DNA from 2 places in the Mycobacterium sp. DL592 genome. Region 1 is predicted to be linked to the other one. Evidence: predicted binding sites of a transcription regulator. Region 1 holds the regulator's gene; the other holds the start of a gene.
The links. Region 1 encodes LexA, which represses DNA repair genes until DNA is damaged. Its sites were predicted from a motif close to CGAACANNTGTTCG; they were not measured.
Positions count from the first base shown of each region.

Region 2: a site for LexA is predicted at 4,470-4,483, ahead of cofD (2-phospho-L-lactate transferase). Genes of this name have one in related genera too.

Region 1 is NZ_CP050192.1:2,961,203-2,968,745, reverse strand. It holds gene HBE64_RS14300 (hypothetical protein) at 1-1,346, shown strand, start outside; gene lexA (transcriptional repressor LexA) at 1,361-2,059, opposite strand; gene HBE64_RS14290 (LysM peptidoglycan-binding domain-containing protein) at 2,275-2,757, shown strand; gene nrdR (transcriptional regulator NrdR) at 2,857-3,321, shown strand; gene HBE64_RS14280 (PhzF family phenazine biosynthesis protein) at 3,329-4,015, opposite strand; gene HBE64_RS14275 (alpha/beta fold hydrolase) at 4,055-5,077, opposite strand; gene HBE64_RS14270 (proteasome assembly chaperone family protein) at 5,108-6,082, opposite strand; gene HBE64_RS14265 (serine protease) at 6,238-7,035, shown strand; gene sthA (Si-specific NAD(P)(+) transhydrogenase) at 7,040-7,543, opposite strand, start outside.
Region 2 is NZ_CP050192.1:3,790,703-3,798,245, reverse strand. It holds gene HBE64_RS18270 (glycosyltransferase family 2 protein) at 1-272, shown strand, start outside; gene HBE64_RS18265 (sugar phosphate nucleotidyltransferase) at 278-1,354, shown strand; gene HBE64_RS18260 (NUDIX hydrolase) at 1,375-1,917, opposite strand; gene HBE64_RS18255 (coenzyme F420-0:L-glutamate ligase) at 1,914-3,257, opposite strand; gene cofD (2-phospho-L-lactate transferase) at 3,254-4,255, opposite strand; gene HBE64_RS18245 (WhiB family transcriptional regulator) at 4,553-4,906, shown strand; gene HBE64_RS18240 (metallopeptidase family protein) at 4,903-5,325, opposite strand; gene HBE64_RS18235 (DUF3499 domain-containing protein) at 5,486-5,911, shown strand; gene HBE64_RS18230 (phosphomannomutase/phosphoglucomutase) at 5,988-7,382, shown strand; gene HBE64_RS18225 (TobH protein) at 7,379-7,543, shown strand, end outside.

The DNA of each region.
Region 1 (7,543 bases):
GACGGCAAGGTGCTCAGTACACCGTCGGCAGCGACGGTGCCGCGCAGGATTACGCCGGCGGCAAGATCTTCTACTCGCCGGCGACCGGTGCCCACGCGGTGACCGGCGCGATCCTGTCGAAGTACGAATCGGCCGGTGGCCCGACCGGTGACCTTGGTCTGCCGACCGGCACCGAGGCCGATGGCGGCGCGCCCAACAGCCGGGTCAGCACGTTCAGCGCAGCGGACAAGCCGGTGATCTTCTGGACGCCGGACAACGGCGCGATCGTGGTCCGCGGTGCGATCAACGCAGCCTGGGCGAAGCTCGGCGGTGCGACGGGCTCGCTCGGCGTGCCGACCGGCGAGCAGACCACAGACGGTGACACCGTCACGCAGAAGTTCAGCGGTGGCGAGATCTCCTTCAACAAGGCCTCCAATACCTTCACCACCAAGCCGCCGGAATTGGCCGGACAGTTGTCGGGCCTCCAGGTGCCTGCCGCGAGCGGGCCGCAGACGCCCGGTGCGCCGGGGGCCGACGGCAAGTCCGGCAAGTCGTTCACCTGGCACTGGTGGTGGCTGCTGGTGATCATCCCGGGGCTGCTGCTGATCGGCGTGCTCGCCCTGGGTGTGCTGTGGCTGCAGCGGCGCCGCGCCGCCACCGCCGAGGACGACGACGACTTCGAGGACGCCGACTACGACGATGACGATCGCTGGCCCGGCGATTCCGAAGCGTCGCGGTACTCCTCCTATCCCGACGGCGGCCGTGCCGAGGTTCCGAGTTCCTCCGGGTTTAATTGGTCCTCCCCGGGCCTGGGGGCCAAGTCGATGCCCGGCCCCGACGACGTGTTCGACGGTGACCAGGACTCCATCGACACCACGCCGACCCGCATTCCCGTCGAGCCCGAGGCCGACACCGCGGCAGACGACGTACACCCGGATTACGTGGAGTACGCCGAGGTCGAGGAGGAGGCCGACGAGGCCAGCGACTCCGGCCGGCACGCCGCGGTCAATCTCGAAGAGTCACAGTCGATGTGGCGCCTGGACATGGGCGGTATCGGCACTCCGCGTCGTCGTCGCGCCGCCGAGGAGCCCGACGAGGTTCCGATCGTGCCCGACGAGGATGTGACCGTCGAACCTGCCGAAGAGCAGCAGTCGGATGCGCATGAGGACCAGGACCCCGCCCGTCCGGCGATCCACCTACCGCTAGCCGATCCCTATCAGGCGCCTGAAGGCTATGTGATCAAGGCCAACACCCACTCCGGCCTGTACTACACACCGGAGTCCGAGCTCTACGAGCACACCATTCCCGAGGTGTGGTTCGCCAGCGAGGAACTGGCCCAGGCCAACGGTTTCCACAAGGCCGAATAGCGGCCCGCTCGTCGTCAGATCTTGCGGATGACGGTGACGACCTTGCCCAGGATGGCGGCGTCGTTACCGGGGATCGGGTCGAAGGCCGGGTTGTGGGGCATCAGCCACACCTGACCACCCGTCCGCTTGAACGTCTTGACCGTCGCTTCGCCGTCGATCATGGCGGCCACGATGTCGCCGTTGTCAGCGACGTTCTGCTGGCGCACCACAACCCAGTCGCCGTCGCAGATGGCTGCGTCGACCATCGATTCGCCGACGACCTTCAGCAGGAACAACGACCCTTCGCCGACGAGTACGCGCGGCAGCGGGAAGACGTCCTCGACGGCCTCCTCGGCCAGGATCGGACCGCCCGCGGCGATCCGGCCCAGGACCGGAACGAACGTCGGCTCGGGCAGCGCGTCTGAGCCGACGACCTCGGTCACCGGTGGCGTCGGCATGTCATCCGCGCTGCGGACGTCGACGGCGCGTGGCCGGTTGGCGTCGCGGCGCAGGTAGCCCTTGCGCTCCAGGGTGCGCAGCTGGTGGGCCACCGACGACGTCGAGGTGAGCCCGACGGCGTCACCGATCTCCCTGATACTCGGGGGATAGCCGCGGGTGGTCACGGAAGCGCGGATGACCTCCAGAATGGTCCGCTGCCGCTCGGTCAATCCGGAGTCGGGAGCCCCGCTACGGCTGCTGGTGTCGGTCCCCGATGTCTCACTGCGGTCACTCATAGCGCCGAATGTAGTCGCCCGGACCGACACAATCAAACATTTGTTCGAGCGTGTCGCATCGTGTCGCGATGTTCGATCGCGCGGGGCGAAAACTTGTCGGTGGTCCGTTTTATTCTTCCGACACGCTCGCTCACATGTTCGGACATCGAACACATGATCGAGTATATTTCGAACACAAGAGCGAACAGTCGGGCGCATCGGAGGAAGGAGCGGACATGACAGTCATCGACGATTTACAGGTGGTGGCGTGGCCGTCGGAGCCGCGGCGGTACCCCGTCCGGTCCGGTTCGCCCGTGCGGGTGCGTCCGGGCGGGACGCGCACTGATCGGCCGGGCCCCGCACGGCCGGCGGCCGGGCACCTGCACTACCGCGGCACCGGCGTTGCCGTATCGCGCGCGGCGCACACGCGCAAGCCGGTCAGCACGACGGCCACCATCGTGCTCGCGGGGCTGGCGGCGCTGATCACGCTGTGGCTGGGCTCGCTGTTCCACTTCAGCTCCACCGAGGTGGCACCGGCGGCGGTCCCTGACCAGCTGGCGGTGGTGCGGGTCGAGGCAGGCGAGACGTTGCAGCAGGTTGCCTCCCGGGTGGCGCCCGATGCGCCGGTGAGCCAGGTCGTGCAGCGCATCCGCGAACTCAACAAGCTCGATTCGGCCGCGCTGGACGCAGGCCAGACCCTTATCGCACCCATCGGCTGATTCGCCACCGCCGTGGCCCGCGACGACGCACTCCGCTGGACGGCCCGGGTAGGCTCTGGGTGGTTCACATCACCCGGCTGCGGCGGCGAAGGAGCGGTCATGCACTGTCCGTTTTGCCGTCATCCCGATTCCCGCGTCGTCGACTCGCGTGAGACCGACGAGGGCCAGGCGATCCGGCGGCGCAGATCGTGCCCCGAATGTGGTCGGCGATTCACAACGGTGGAGACCGCTGTCCTGGCCGTGGTCAAACGCAGCGGCGTCACCGAACCGTTCAGCCGGGAGAAGGTCATCAGCGGGGTGCGCCGCGCCTGCCAGGGCCGCCAGGTCGACGACGACGCGTTGAACTTGCTCGCTCAGCAGGTCGAGGACACGGTGCGGGCCGGCGGGTCACCCGAGGTCCCCAGTCACGAAGTGGGCCTGGCGATCCTCGGCCCGCTGCGCGAACTCGACGAGGTCGCTTACCTGCGCTTCGCCTCGGTGTACCGCTCGTTCAGTTCGGCAGAGGATTTCGAGCGCGAGATCGAGGCGCTCCGGGCCCACCGCAGCGTCGGAACATCGGGCTGAGCCCGGCTCAGCCCAGTTGCCGCACCCCGTCATCGACCACGCGGCCACCGACGATCACCCATCCCTCGGGACTCCATTGAGTCTGCAGGCAAGAACCCTTGCCCTGGGTGATGGTGAGGTCGCGGCTGAGGTAGTCGGTGATGCGCACCGCGGCCGACCCGGTCGCCTCGTCCTCCGGCACCCCCAGATCGTTGGCGAACATTCGCGACCGGATGTGCCCCTGCTCGCGGTCGACCCAGGCCCACAGGTAGTGCTCGGCGTCGTCGGCGTAGTCACCCGGATCGGCGGCCAGCACGTCCTCGGCGGACGGCAGGTCGTGGATGGCGAACTCCGGTGACCATTCCGCCCTGGCCCGAATCGTCGTCAGCTCGCCGTCGTCACCCAGCTGCACGATGCCGGCGGGCACCTGCAGGGTATGGACCGGTGTGCCCCGCTCCCGCAGCCACCAACCCGCTCCTACCGTCGGGTGCCCGGCGAACGGCAGTTCGGTGGCCGGGGTGAAGATGTGCGCGAGCGCCGTCGTCGAGCCCGGATCGGGCAGTTCGATGAAAATCGTTTCGCTATAACCCAATTCGGTCGCGATGCGTTGTCTCTCACCGGCGGCGACGGTTGAGGCATTGACGACCCCGAGGGGATTGCCGAAGTTGCCCGTGGCATCGGTGAACACCCGCAAGACGGTGACGTCGACGGTCATGAGCCGACTCTACGACGCGTGCTCGCCTGCGTGCACTGACTAGGTGGCGCTGCGCTCGTCGGTGCCCATCGCGTCGAGCACCGCAACCCGGGTGTCCAGGGAGCCGGTGACCAACCGCTCGCTGATCCCGGTGCGCAACAAGTCACGCAGGACGCCCTGGTCGTACTCGGCCGGCGCCGTGGAGTCGATAAACCGTTGCACCACCTCGACGAACCGGTCCGGATCGTCGTGGAACGGAAAATGCCCGGATCGCGCGAAGATCTCCAGCTGCGAACCGGGCATGGCCGAATGTGCCATCTTGGCGTGGGCTACCGGGATGACGGCGTCCTGATCGCCCCAAATCAATTGCACAGGAACGGATTCCGTCAGATAACATCGGTCGAGCATGGTCACCACCTGACCGCGCCAGTCCACCACCGAACGCAGTGTGCGGGTGAACGCCGAGGACGCCGTCGGCTCGGGAAGGTCGGTCAGGATGCGCAGTGCATCGGGGATGTCGCGGCCGAGGCCGGTCGAACCGAAGACCGAACCCAGCGCCCGGCCCGCGACTTGTAGCGCGGGCAGCACCATCGGCAGCCGCAGCAGCGCCAGGGCCTCGCCGCCCAGGGGCAAGGAGGCCAACCGCAGCGCGATGTTGACGTCCTTGGTGACCCCGCCGGCGCCGATCAGGATGAGGCGCTCGACCAGTTGGGGGAACTGGTAGGCGAACTGCATGGCGACGCCGCCGCCGAGCGAGTGCCCGACCACGGTGACCTTGTCGATATCGAGCACGCTGAGCAGGTCCCGCATGCCGTTGGCATAGGCCGCCACCGAGTAGTCGGCGCGCGGCTTGTCGGACTGGCCGTGGCCCAGCAGGTCGGGTGCGATCACGGTGAAGCGCTGCGCGAGCTTGCTGTGCACTGAATGCCAGGTGGTCGAGTTGTCACCGATGCCGTGAATCAACAGCAGCACCGGACCCGATCCCGCGACCCGGAATGCGCGGCGGTAACCGTGGATGGTCTTGAAGTGCAGCGTCGGAGTCACTTCCCGCACCGGCTGCAGATTGGGCTTTCGCTGCGGCATCTCCAACCTCGTCGTCGGTGCGGGGACTTCCTAGGTCTCGCCGTCGTCGGTGAGACCGTCCTTGAGGTCCTCGGCGTGCTGGGCCAGGAATCGCTCGAATTCCCCGGCGAGTTCGTCACCGCTGGGGAGTTCTTCGTCGTGTGCAAGCAACGACCGGTTCTCCTGCGCGGCAACGAATGCATCGTACTGTCGCTCCAGTGCGCTCACCACTTGAGCGACCTCGGGACTGGCCTCTACCTGCTCGTCGATCTTGGTGCGCACGGCCGCGCCGGCCTCGGTCAGGGCCCTTAGCGGAAGCTGCAGCGAAGTCGTCCTGGCCACCTGCTCCAGCAGCGCCTCGGCGGCGATGGGGTAGTCGGTCTGGGCCAAATAGTGCGGAACGTGCACGGTGAACCCGAGGACTTCGTGGCCGTGCTGGGCCATCCGGTACTCCAGCAGGTTCGAAACGCTGCCCGGCACCTGCACTTCGCCGACCCACGGTTGGTGGTCGGTGATCAGTTCGCGGTTGTTCGAATGCGCCGTCATGGACACCGGGCGGGTGTGCGGCACCGCCATCGGGATGGTGCCCAGCCCGATGGTCTGCCGGACTCCCAGCCGCTCGGCCAGCAGGCGCACCGCGGTGACGAACCGCTCCCACCTCAAATCCGGCTCCAGCCCGGCGAGCAGCAGAAACGGCGTCCCCATGCTGTCGTGCAGTGCGTAGAGGTTCAGCTGCGGTTCGTCATAGTTGGTGAAGTGGTCGGTCTTGAACGTCATCACCGGCCGCCGCGAGCGGTAGTCGAGCAGCTCGTCGATCGCGAACGAGGCGACCAACTCGGTGTCGAGCACGTTGCGCAGATGTTCGGCGGCCAGGTGGATGGCGTGGCCGGCGTCGGAGAACCCCTCCAGAGCGTGCACCAGCACCGGGCCCCGCCCGTCGGACGCCGACAGTTGGGGTGCCGGAAACTCCAGTTCGTACATCCCGGTGGGCTCCGGTTGATACTGCTGTCCCTGCTCGTCAGCCATCGTTTCGCCTCCTCGCGGTGTCCTGCGACGTCATGGTCGCGCTCGTACCGTTGACCACTAGTGTCTCGCAGATCCGGCACAACGCCATCGTGTGCCCGTCTCTGGACAACGCAGCCGTGGTCGCGCTCGTTCCCTGCTCGCCGACGATATCGGGCATGATCTCCTGCATGCGGACCGTCCTGGCGGCATTGAGCATCGCGACAGTTGCTGTTGTGGTGGGCGGCTGCGGCCAGTCCAGCGAGCCGCCGGCCAAAGCCGCCGAGACCGCCAAACCTTCCGGTGAGGCCATCTCGGCGCGACCGTCGGCGCCCCAGCCCGCGGTCGGCGCCCTGTTCCTCGGCGGCACCGACACTCACACCTGCACCGGATCGGTGGTGCGGTCGGTCTCCAAGGACCTGGTGCTGACGGCCGCGCACTGCCTGGCCGACGGCTATCCGGCCACCTTCGTGCCCGGTTTCGCCGACAAGGCCGCTCCGGGTGACGTGTGGACCGTCGACACCGTCTACCTCGACCCGCGCTGGGTGGCGACCCAGGACCCCAAGGCTGACTACGCCTTTTTGCGGGTCAGCAGGCCCGGTGGCGGCGCGATCGAGACGGCGGTAGGTGCTGCGCTGGTGCTGGGCGCAACGCCGAGCGAGTTCAGCCAGGTGACGATCGTCGGCTATCCGCTCGGTGTGGGCGGCAGCCCGCTGAGCTGCGACACGATCGCCGGGGTCGACGAGGGCGGCTTCCAGACCCTGCAGTGCGGCGGTCTGGTCGACGGCACCAGCGGCGCACCGTGGATCAAAGGCCCAGAGGTGGTCGGGGTGATCGGCGGCCGAGACGGCGGCGGCTGCCAGGACAGTGTCTCCTTCTCGGCCCCCTTCGACCAAGCCACCGCAGCCCTGCTTAAGCGTGCCGAGGCCGGCGGGCCCGGTGACACCGCGCCGAACACATTCGACTCCGCGTGCTAACCGCTCACTTACGGAACTGGTTCAGCGCCCGAAGTTTGTTCATCACGTCCAGCGCCGCGACCTTGTACGCCTCGGAGAACGTCGGGTAGTTGAACACGGCGTCGACGAGGTATTCGATCGTCCCGCCGCAGCCCATCACGGCCTGGCCGATGTGGACGAGTTCGGTGGCTGCGGTGCCGAAGATGTGAACGCCGAGCACCTTGAGGTCCTCGGTGGACACCAGCAGCTTCAACATGCCGTACGAGTCGCCGGCGATCTGGCCGCGGGCCAGCTCGCGATAGCGGGAGACGCCGACCTCGTAGGGGATTGCGTTCTTGGTCAGCTCGGACTCGGTGGCCCCGACGTAGGACACCTCGGGGATGGAGTAGATGCCGATCGGCTGCAGCGCAGTCATACCTGCCGTCGGCTCGCCGAAGGCGTGGTAGGCGGCGAGCCGGCCCTGCTCCATCGAGGTGGCCGCCAGCGCCGGGAAGCCGATGACGTCGCCGACCGCGTAGATGTGGTCGAC
Region 2 (7,543 bases), 830 kb from region 1:
ATCTCGGAGACCGGATCGGCAGGGCCGGCTGGCTCAACGTCTACGTCCCGGCCGCGGAGATCCTGCACGACAAAGGCCACTCGACGGGACGTGATCCGGCCCGAAACCTGCGCGCCCACCATGACAGCACCTACATTTATCTCGCGGACCGCCATTTCGGATGGTGGCAGGCGCCGCTGCGCTGGACGATGAAGGGCGCATTGAAGGTGCGTTCCCGCGCGGCGGTGCGCAAATCGAAACGGGAACGGGGAAAAGGGGGGAAGGCTCAGTGAGCGATGTGAACCCGGGCGCGGTAGACGCGGTCGTCCTCGTCGGCGGTAAAGGCACCCGGCTGCGGCCGTTGACCTTGTCGGCCGCAAAGCCGATGCTGCCGACCGCCGGGTTTCCGTTCCTGACCCACCTGCTCTCCCGGATCGCTCAAGCCGGGATCGAGCACGTCATCCTCGGCACGTCGTATAAGGCCGCCACCTTCGAGAACGAGTTCGGTGACGGCTCCAAGCTCGGCCTGCAGATCGAGTACGTCACCGAAGAGCACCCACTGGGCACCGGCGGCGGTATCGCGAATGTGGTGCCCAAGCTGCGCAACGAGACCGTGATGGTGTTCAACGGCGACGTGCTATCGGGCATGGACCTGTCCGAGATGCTGGCCGCCCACCACGCGCGCGAGGCAGATCTGACCCTGCATCTGGTGCGGGTGAGTGACCCGCGGGCGTTCGGTTGTGTGCCCACCGACACCGACGGCAACGTCGTGGCCTTCCTGGAGAAGACCGAAGACCCGCCGACGGATCAGATCAACGCCGGCACCTACATCTTCAAGCGCGAGATCATCGACCGCATCCCGCGTGGACGCGAAGTCTCGGTGGAGCGTGAAGTGTTCCCGGCACTGCTGGCCGACGGTGTCAGGGTGTGCGGGTACGTCGACTCCAGCTATTGGCGCGACATGGGCACTCCCGAGGACTTCGTCCGCGGCTCAGCCGATCTGGTGCGCGGGCTGGCGCCCTCGCCGGCGTTGGGCGGGCGGCGCGGGGAGAGCCTGGTGCACGACGGTGCATCGGTGGCGCCGGGCGCGGTCTTGGTCGGCGGCACCGTGGTGGGCCGTGGCGCCGAGATCGGGCCGGGAGTGCGACTCGACGGCGCGGTGATCTTCGACGGGGCCAAGATCGAAGCCGGGTCCGTCGTGGAACGCTCGATCATCGGCTTCGGTGCGCGGATCGGTCCGCGGGCACTGGTTCGTGACGGCATCATCGGCGACGGCGCCGACATCGGGGCACGCTGCGAACTCCTGCGCGGCGCGCGGGTGTGGCCCGGTGTGATGATCCCCGACTGCGGAATCCGCTACTCCTCGGACATCTAGCCCCAGTGGCCACTTGTGGGCTAACGCTTGCGGGCGCAGCCCACTGCCACCAGGTGTGCCAGCGCGCTGTCGGTTCCGGGCGGAAGCGCGTCGGGGGCCCACCACCGCAGGTCCAGTGACTCGTCGCTGATGGCGATCTGGGCGTCAGCCGGGGCGTACGCGATGAACTGCAGGTCCAGATGACGAGTCGGCACCCCCAGCGAGCAGGTCAAGGCGTGGACGTGGATAGCGCCGAGATCCGCGTCGATGCTCAGTCCGTCGATGCCGGACTCCTCGGTGGCCTCGCGCAGTGCGGCGGCGACGATATCGGAATCCTCCGGCTCGCAATGCCCGCCGAGTTGCACCCACCGTCCCAGCCGCGGATGCAGGGTCAGCAGCACCTTGTCACCGGTATCGGCGACCACCAACGCTGAGGCGGTGATATGGCCTGGTACGCAACTGCGTTGGCAGGAATCTTCGCGGGCGTCCAGGAACGCCAGCACCGCGTGACGAAGTGAGTCTTGGCCGTCATTGGGTGGCTGCCAACCCGTCAGCAGCTCGATCGCCGAATCCCGCACGCTCATCTGCGCACCAGCAGATCGCCCACCGCAGCGGGATCGCGCGGCTCAGGAGGCTCGACGGGATAGCCGATTGCGATGGCGCCCAACGGTTCCCACTCAGCGGGCAGATCAAGTATCGCGCGCACCAGATCCGGGGTGAAGATAGTCGAGCCGATCCAGCAGCTGCCTACCCCGCGCACGGCCAGTGCCACCAACAGGCCCTGCACGGCGGCACCCACCGCGACGGTGAACATCGTGTGCTCGGCAGCGGTGCGCACCGGATCCGGATAACTGTGCGCGCCTTCGGGAACCAGGAACGGGATGACGACCTCCGGTGCGTCGTAGAGGATCTGGCCGCGGGTGACCCGCTTCTCGACGCTGCCGGCGGGCCTGCCGTCACCGCTGAGATCGGCACGCCAGGCATCCTTCATCCGGTCCAGGAGCGTGACGCGCCTACCGCGGTCCTGCAACCAGACGAACCGCACGGGGCGGGTGTGATGCGGCGCCGGCGCGGTCAATGCCTCGGCGACCGCCTCCTCGATGAGGGCCGGGTCCACCGGTTCGTCGGCGAACTGCCGGGTGGAGCGGCGCAGCAGTTGGGCTTGGCGGCGGCCCAATTCGATCGACTCGGCGGTGCCAAGCCAGAACAGGTCGTCTTCGCCACTGCGCAGCAGCCGCGCCGCGGTGGACCCGTCGTCGGGCAGGCGAAGTCCGCGCACCACTGCGACGGGCACCGCAGTGAGCTTGCCCTTGACCAGATCGGCGGCGGCGGCGATCTCGTCGGCGACGGCGACTTCGGTGACCAGCAACTCGTTTCCGTGAGTGTCCACCGCGCCGGCGTAGGCGTAGAGCACCGGCAGCCCGGCCGAGCCGATCGCGGCATCGGTCTGCCCGTTGCGCCACGCCCGCCCCATGGTGTCGGTGATCAGGACACCGACGTCGACGCCGAGCTTCTCGCGCAACGCGGCACGCAAAGAAGCCGCGCTGCCATCCGGATCCACCGGAAGCAACGCCAATTCCGTTGCGCCGATGTTGGACCCGTCGACTCCGGCCGCGGCCTGAACCAATCCGATGCGGTTCTCGGTGATCAGGGTCTTGCCCTTACGGGCCAATACCCGCACCGCCTCATCGTTGATCAGCTTGCGTCGCAGGGCGTCCCGCTCTTCGGGATCGGCCGGCGCGGCCACGATGCGGCCCTCGCACTTGGAGACCACCTTGCTGGTGACGACAAGGATGTCGCCGTCGCGCAACCACCTCGCGGACTCGGCCAGCGCCGCGGCCAGATCGTCACCCGGGCGGAATTCGGGAAGTCCGGGTACGGGCAGGATTTCGATGGGTGCAGCGGCACCGTGCTCGAGGCTCACGGGGTCACGCCCGCCAATTCCAGCCCGGCGCGGACCATCTGGGCGGTGGCGTCCGGGTTGGACATCAGCAGCGGAATCGATTTGACCGTCGCACCGGGGATCTCGGCGTGGTCACCTTCGGAGATCAGCCAGTAGTCGAGGATTCCGGTTGCCGAGCGGGCACCGTAGTGCCGGCCGACGGCCTGAGAGGACGTTTCGACGCCGATCACCGAAAGGCATTCGTCGGCCATGCCGCGCAAGGGTTTTCCGTGCACGATCGGGGAGTAGCCGACGATCGCGGCGCCGGTGGAGCGCAACGCGGCCCGGATGCCCGGGATGTTGAGGATCGCGCCGATGCTGACGACCGGGTTCGACGGCGCCAGCATGACGACGTCGGCCTCGGTGATCGCGTCGACCACACCGGGTCCGGCTTTGGCGCTTTCAGCCCCGACGAAGGCGAAACTGTGGGTGGGTACTTGCGCTCGATAACGGACCCACCACTCCTGGAAGTGGATTGCCGTGCGGTCGCCGGTCTGCGGGTCGTCGATCACCACGTGCGTCTCACACCGGTCGTCACTGGCTGGTAGCAGGCGGGCGCCGGGGGACCAGCGGTGGCACAGCGCCTCGGTCACTTGCGACAGCGGATATCCCGCACGCAACATCTGGCTGCGCACCAGATGCGTCGCCAGATCGCGGTCGCCGAGACCGAACCAATCCGGCTGTACGCCATAGGCGGCCAATTCTTCCTTGGCGTTCCAGGTTTCGTCGCGGTGTCCCCAGCCCCGTTCGGGGTCGATCCCGCCACCCAACGTGTACATGCACGTGTCCAGATCCGGGCAGATCCGCACGCCGTGCATCCACGCGTCGTCACCGATGTTGACCACTGCGGTGAGCTCGTGATCAAGATCGCCTGTGGCTCCGGAATTTTGGCCGGCAAACTGACCCAAACCCAGCAATCGCTGCACCCCGAGCAGGAAACGGGCGCCTCCCACGCCGCCGACCAGAACGGTGATCTTCACACCGATCGACACTAGGCGGTCGGGTCTTTGGGCGCGCACGCGGTCACGATCGAGTCACCACCGAGACACGCCGGGGCATCGACTCGCCGAATTGTCCGAGGAAAGTGGTATCAATTTTGGTTCTTTCGCTTGACCGGACTCTCATAGGCGTGTCTAATCACACCAGTGTCATTTCGCGGTCCACCTGCCGTTTTCGGTGTCGCAGACCGAGATTCGACCAGATGTTCGAATTGGGATGGCCACACTCGAATAGTGGGCGACATGCAGGAATCTACGAAACCAGGTGAGGAGGCGGAAATGTCCTATCAGCACTTCATTGGAGCGCTCGGGGCCCCGCACACCATTACCGGCTCGGAGAACACGGGGGTAACGGCGCGCGCTCACTTGAGTTTGGTGCCCGATCCCATCGACGTGATCCCGATGGAACCGGGAGACGAGCAGTGGCAGGAGAAGGCGCTCTGCGCCCAAACCGACCCTGAGGCGTTCTTCCCCGAGAAGGGTGGCTCCACCCGAGAGGCCAAGCGAATCTGCCTGGGCTGCGAGGTCAAGGACGCGTGCCTTGACTATGCCCTGTCGCACGACGAACGCTTCGGCATCTGGGGCGGGCTCTCCGAGCGGGAGCGCCGTCGCCTCAAGCGCGGCATCATCTAGTCGTCGTCAAGACTCGGGTCGATGACCGACGGCTCGACCCCGAGATAGGTGGCCACCTGAGCCACCAGAATGTCATGCAGTAAGTCCGTCAGATCGATCGAGTCTTTGGCTCGGCGTTCGATCGGCTTGCGAAACAGCACGATTCGGGCTCGCGTGGAGTTACCGCGAACATCGACCCCGGCCGGGATCAACCGCGCCAACGCGATCGGTCCGTCCGCCACAACTTCCGGCGGCCACTGCACGCTGTCGGGATCTTTGGGTGCGATGCGGGGGATTTCGTCGACCGCGACGTCCAACGCGGTGAGCCGTTGTTGCCACTGCCGCTCGATGGGCTCGTAGGCCTCGAGCACCGCCATGTCGAACCGCTCGGCACGGCTGCGCCAGCCCGGTACCGTCGGGGGCAACAACGGGCCGCGCATCTCGCGCCCGCGGCGGGACCCGGCGCCACCGCCGGATCGACCACCGCGCCGGGAACTGCGGGAATCGGCCACCGAGCGATCGTAACGGTTGGGAATCGACGCCTCCGCCGCTGCGCGTGTCCGCCCGTCACCTGCAATTGCCGCGCGATAGCCTCACGGCGTGAATGTTGCCCGTCGCTGCTGCAGGCCCGCGTGCCCCCATTACGCGGTGGCGACATTGACGTTCGTCTACTCCGATTCCACGGCCGTCGTCGGACCGCTGGCGGTCAATCGCGAGCCGCACTCGTGGGATCTGTGCATCGGCCACGCCAACCGCATCACCGCCCCGATCGGATGGGAACTGGTGCGCCATGCCGCCCCGCTGCCGGAGTATCTGGAGGACGACGACCTTGTCGCTCTGGCCGACGCTGTGCGGGAGGGCCGTGAACTGCCGTCCGGGCCGCCGATCGCCGGGTTCTCCGACCCGAGCGGAGCCGCGCATGCGACCGCACCCGGTCCGGGGATGATGCCGTCGGCGATGCAGCACCCGACGACCTCGGGTCGGCGCCGCGGACACCTGCGGGTACTGCCCGATCCAGCCGACTGAGGCGAGAAGGACGCCGCTAACGCGGCCCCTGAACAGCTAGGCTGGCGGCCAACAGTTGCCTCAGTCAGGAGACCACATGTCCAGGGCCGCCGCCGCGGTACGCCGTGTCATCAAGGCCTACGACGTGCGTGGTCTGGTCGGTGAGGAGATCGACGAGGCCTTTGTCGCCGACGTCGGGGCGGCGTTCGCCCGGCTGTTGCGCGACGAGGGCAGCCAAGTCAGCCGGGTCGCCGTCGGCTACGACATGCGGGAGAGCTCGCCGACGCTGGCCGCGGCCTTCGCCGACGGTGTCACCGGCCAGGGCCTCGACGTGGTGCGCATCGGACTGGCATCCACCGATCAGCTGTATTTCGCATCCGGATATCTGAATTGCCCCGGCGCGATGTTCACCGCCAGCCACAACCCGGCCGCCTACAACGGCATCAAGCTGTGCCGGGCCGGTGCAAAACCAGTCGGGGACGACACCGGGCTGGGGATCATCCGCGACGATCTGATCAACGGCGTGCCTGCTTACGACGGCCCCCGTGGTGAGGTGCACGATCAGGATGTCCTGGACGACTACGGGCAGTTCCTGCGGTCGCTGGTGAACCTCAGCGAGCTGCGGCCGCTGCGGGTCGCCGTCGATGCCGGCAACGGTATGGCGGGGCACACCACGCCCGCGGTGCTCGGACCGCTGACGGCGCTGACGCTGCTGCCGCTGTACTTCGAACTCGACGGCTCGTTTCCCAACCACGAGGCCAACCCGCTCGAGCCGGCCAACCTGGTGGATCTGCAGAAATTCGTGCTGGAAACCAAGGCTGACATCGGCCTGGCCTTCGACGGAGATGCCGACCGTTGTTTCGTCGTCGACGAACGGGGAAACCCGGTTTCGCCGTCGGCGGTGACCGCGCTCGTCGCCGGCCGAGAGCTGGCGCGGGAGATCGGTGCCACGGTGATCCACAACCTGATCACGTCACGTGCGGTGCCCGAGCTGGTCGTCGAGCGCGGCGGCACGCCGGTGCGCTCGCGTGTCGGACACTCCTACATCAAGGCCCTGATGGCCGACACCGGCGCCATCTTCGGCGGTGAGCATTCCGCGCACTACTACTTCCGTGATTTCTGGGGAGCCGACTCGGGGATGCTGGCCGCGCTGCATGTGCTGGCCGCCCTGGGCGAGGAGGACCGCCCGCTGTCGGAGCTGATGGCCGACTACCAGCGCTACCAAGCCTCCGGCGAGATCAACTTCCGGGTTGCCGATGCCCCCGCATGCGTGGAGGCCGTGCTGAAAGACTTTGGCGAGCAAGTTGTTTCGCTCGACCACCTCGACGGTGTGACCGTCGACCTCGGTGATGGGGTGTGGTTCAACCTGCGCACCTCCAACACCGAACCGCTGTTGCGGCTCAACGTCGAGGCACCCACCGCGCAGGAAGTCGACGCCATCGTCACCCGGGTGGGTGAGCAGATATCGGCCAACAGTGAGGCCGTTCCATGAGTTCGCCGCACGCCACGGTGGACTTCGACGACACCGACGGGCTCCTGGAAGCCGACCGCGACGGCCTACTGCGGGCGGCGGCGATGGCCGGGGCTCAGGTGCGCGCCACCGCGGCCGCCGTCGAAGAGGGCGCGCTGGAGTCGGTGCGAGCCGATCGGCCG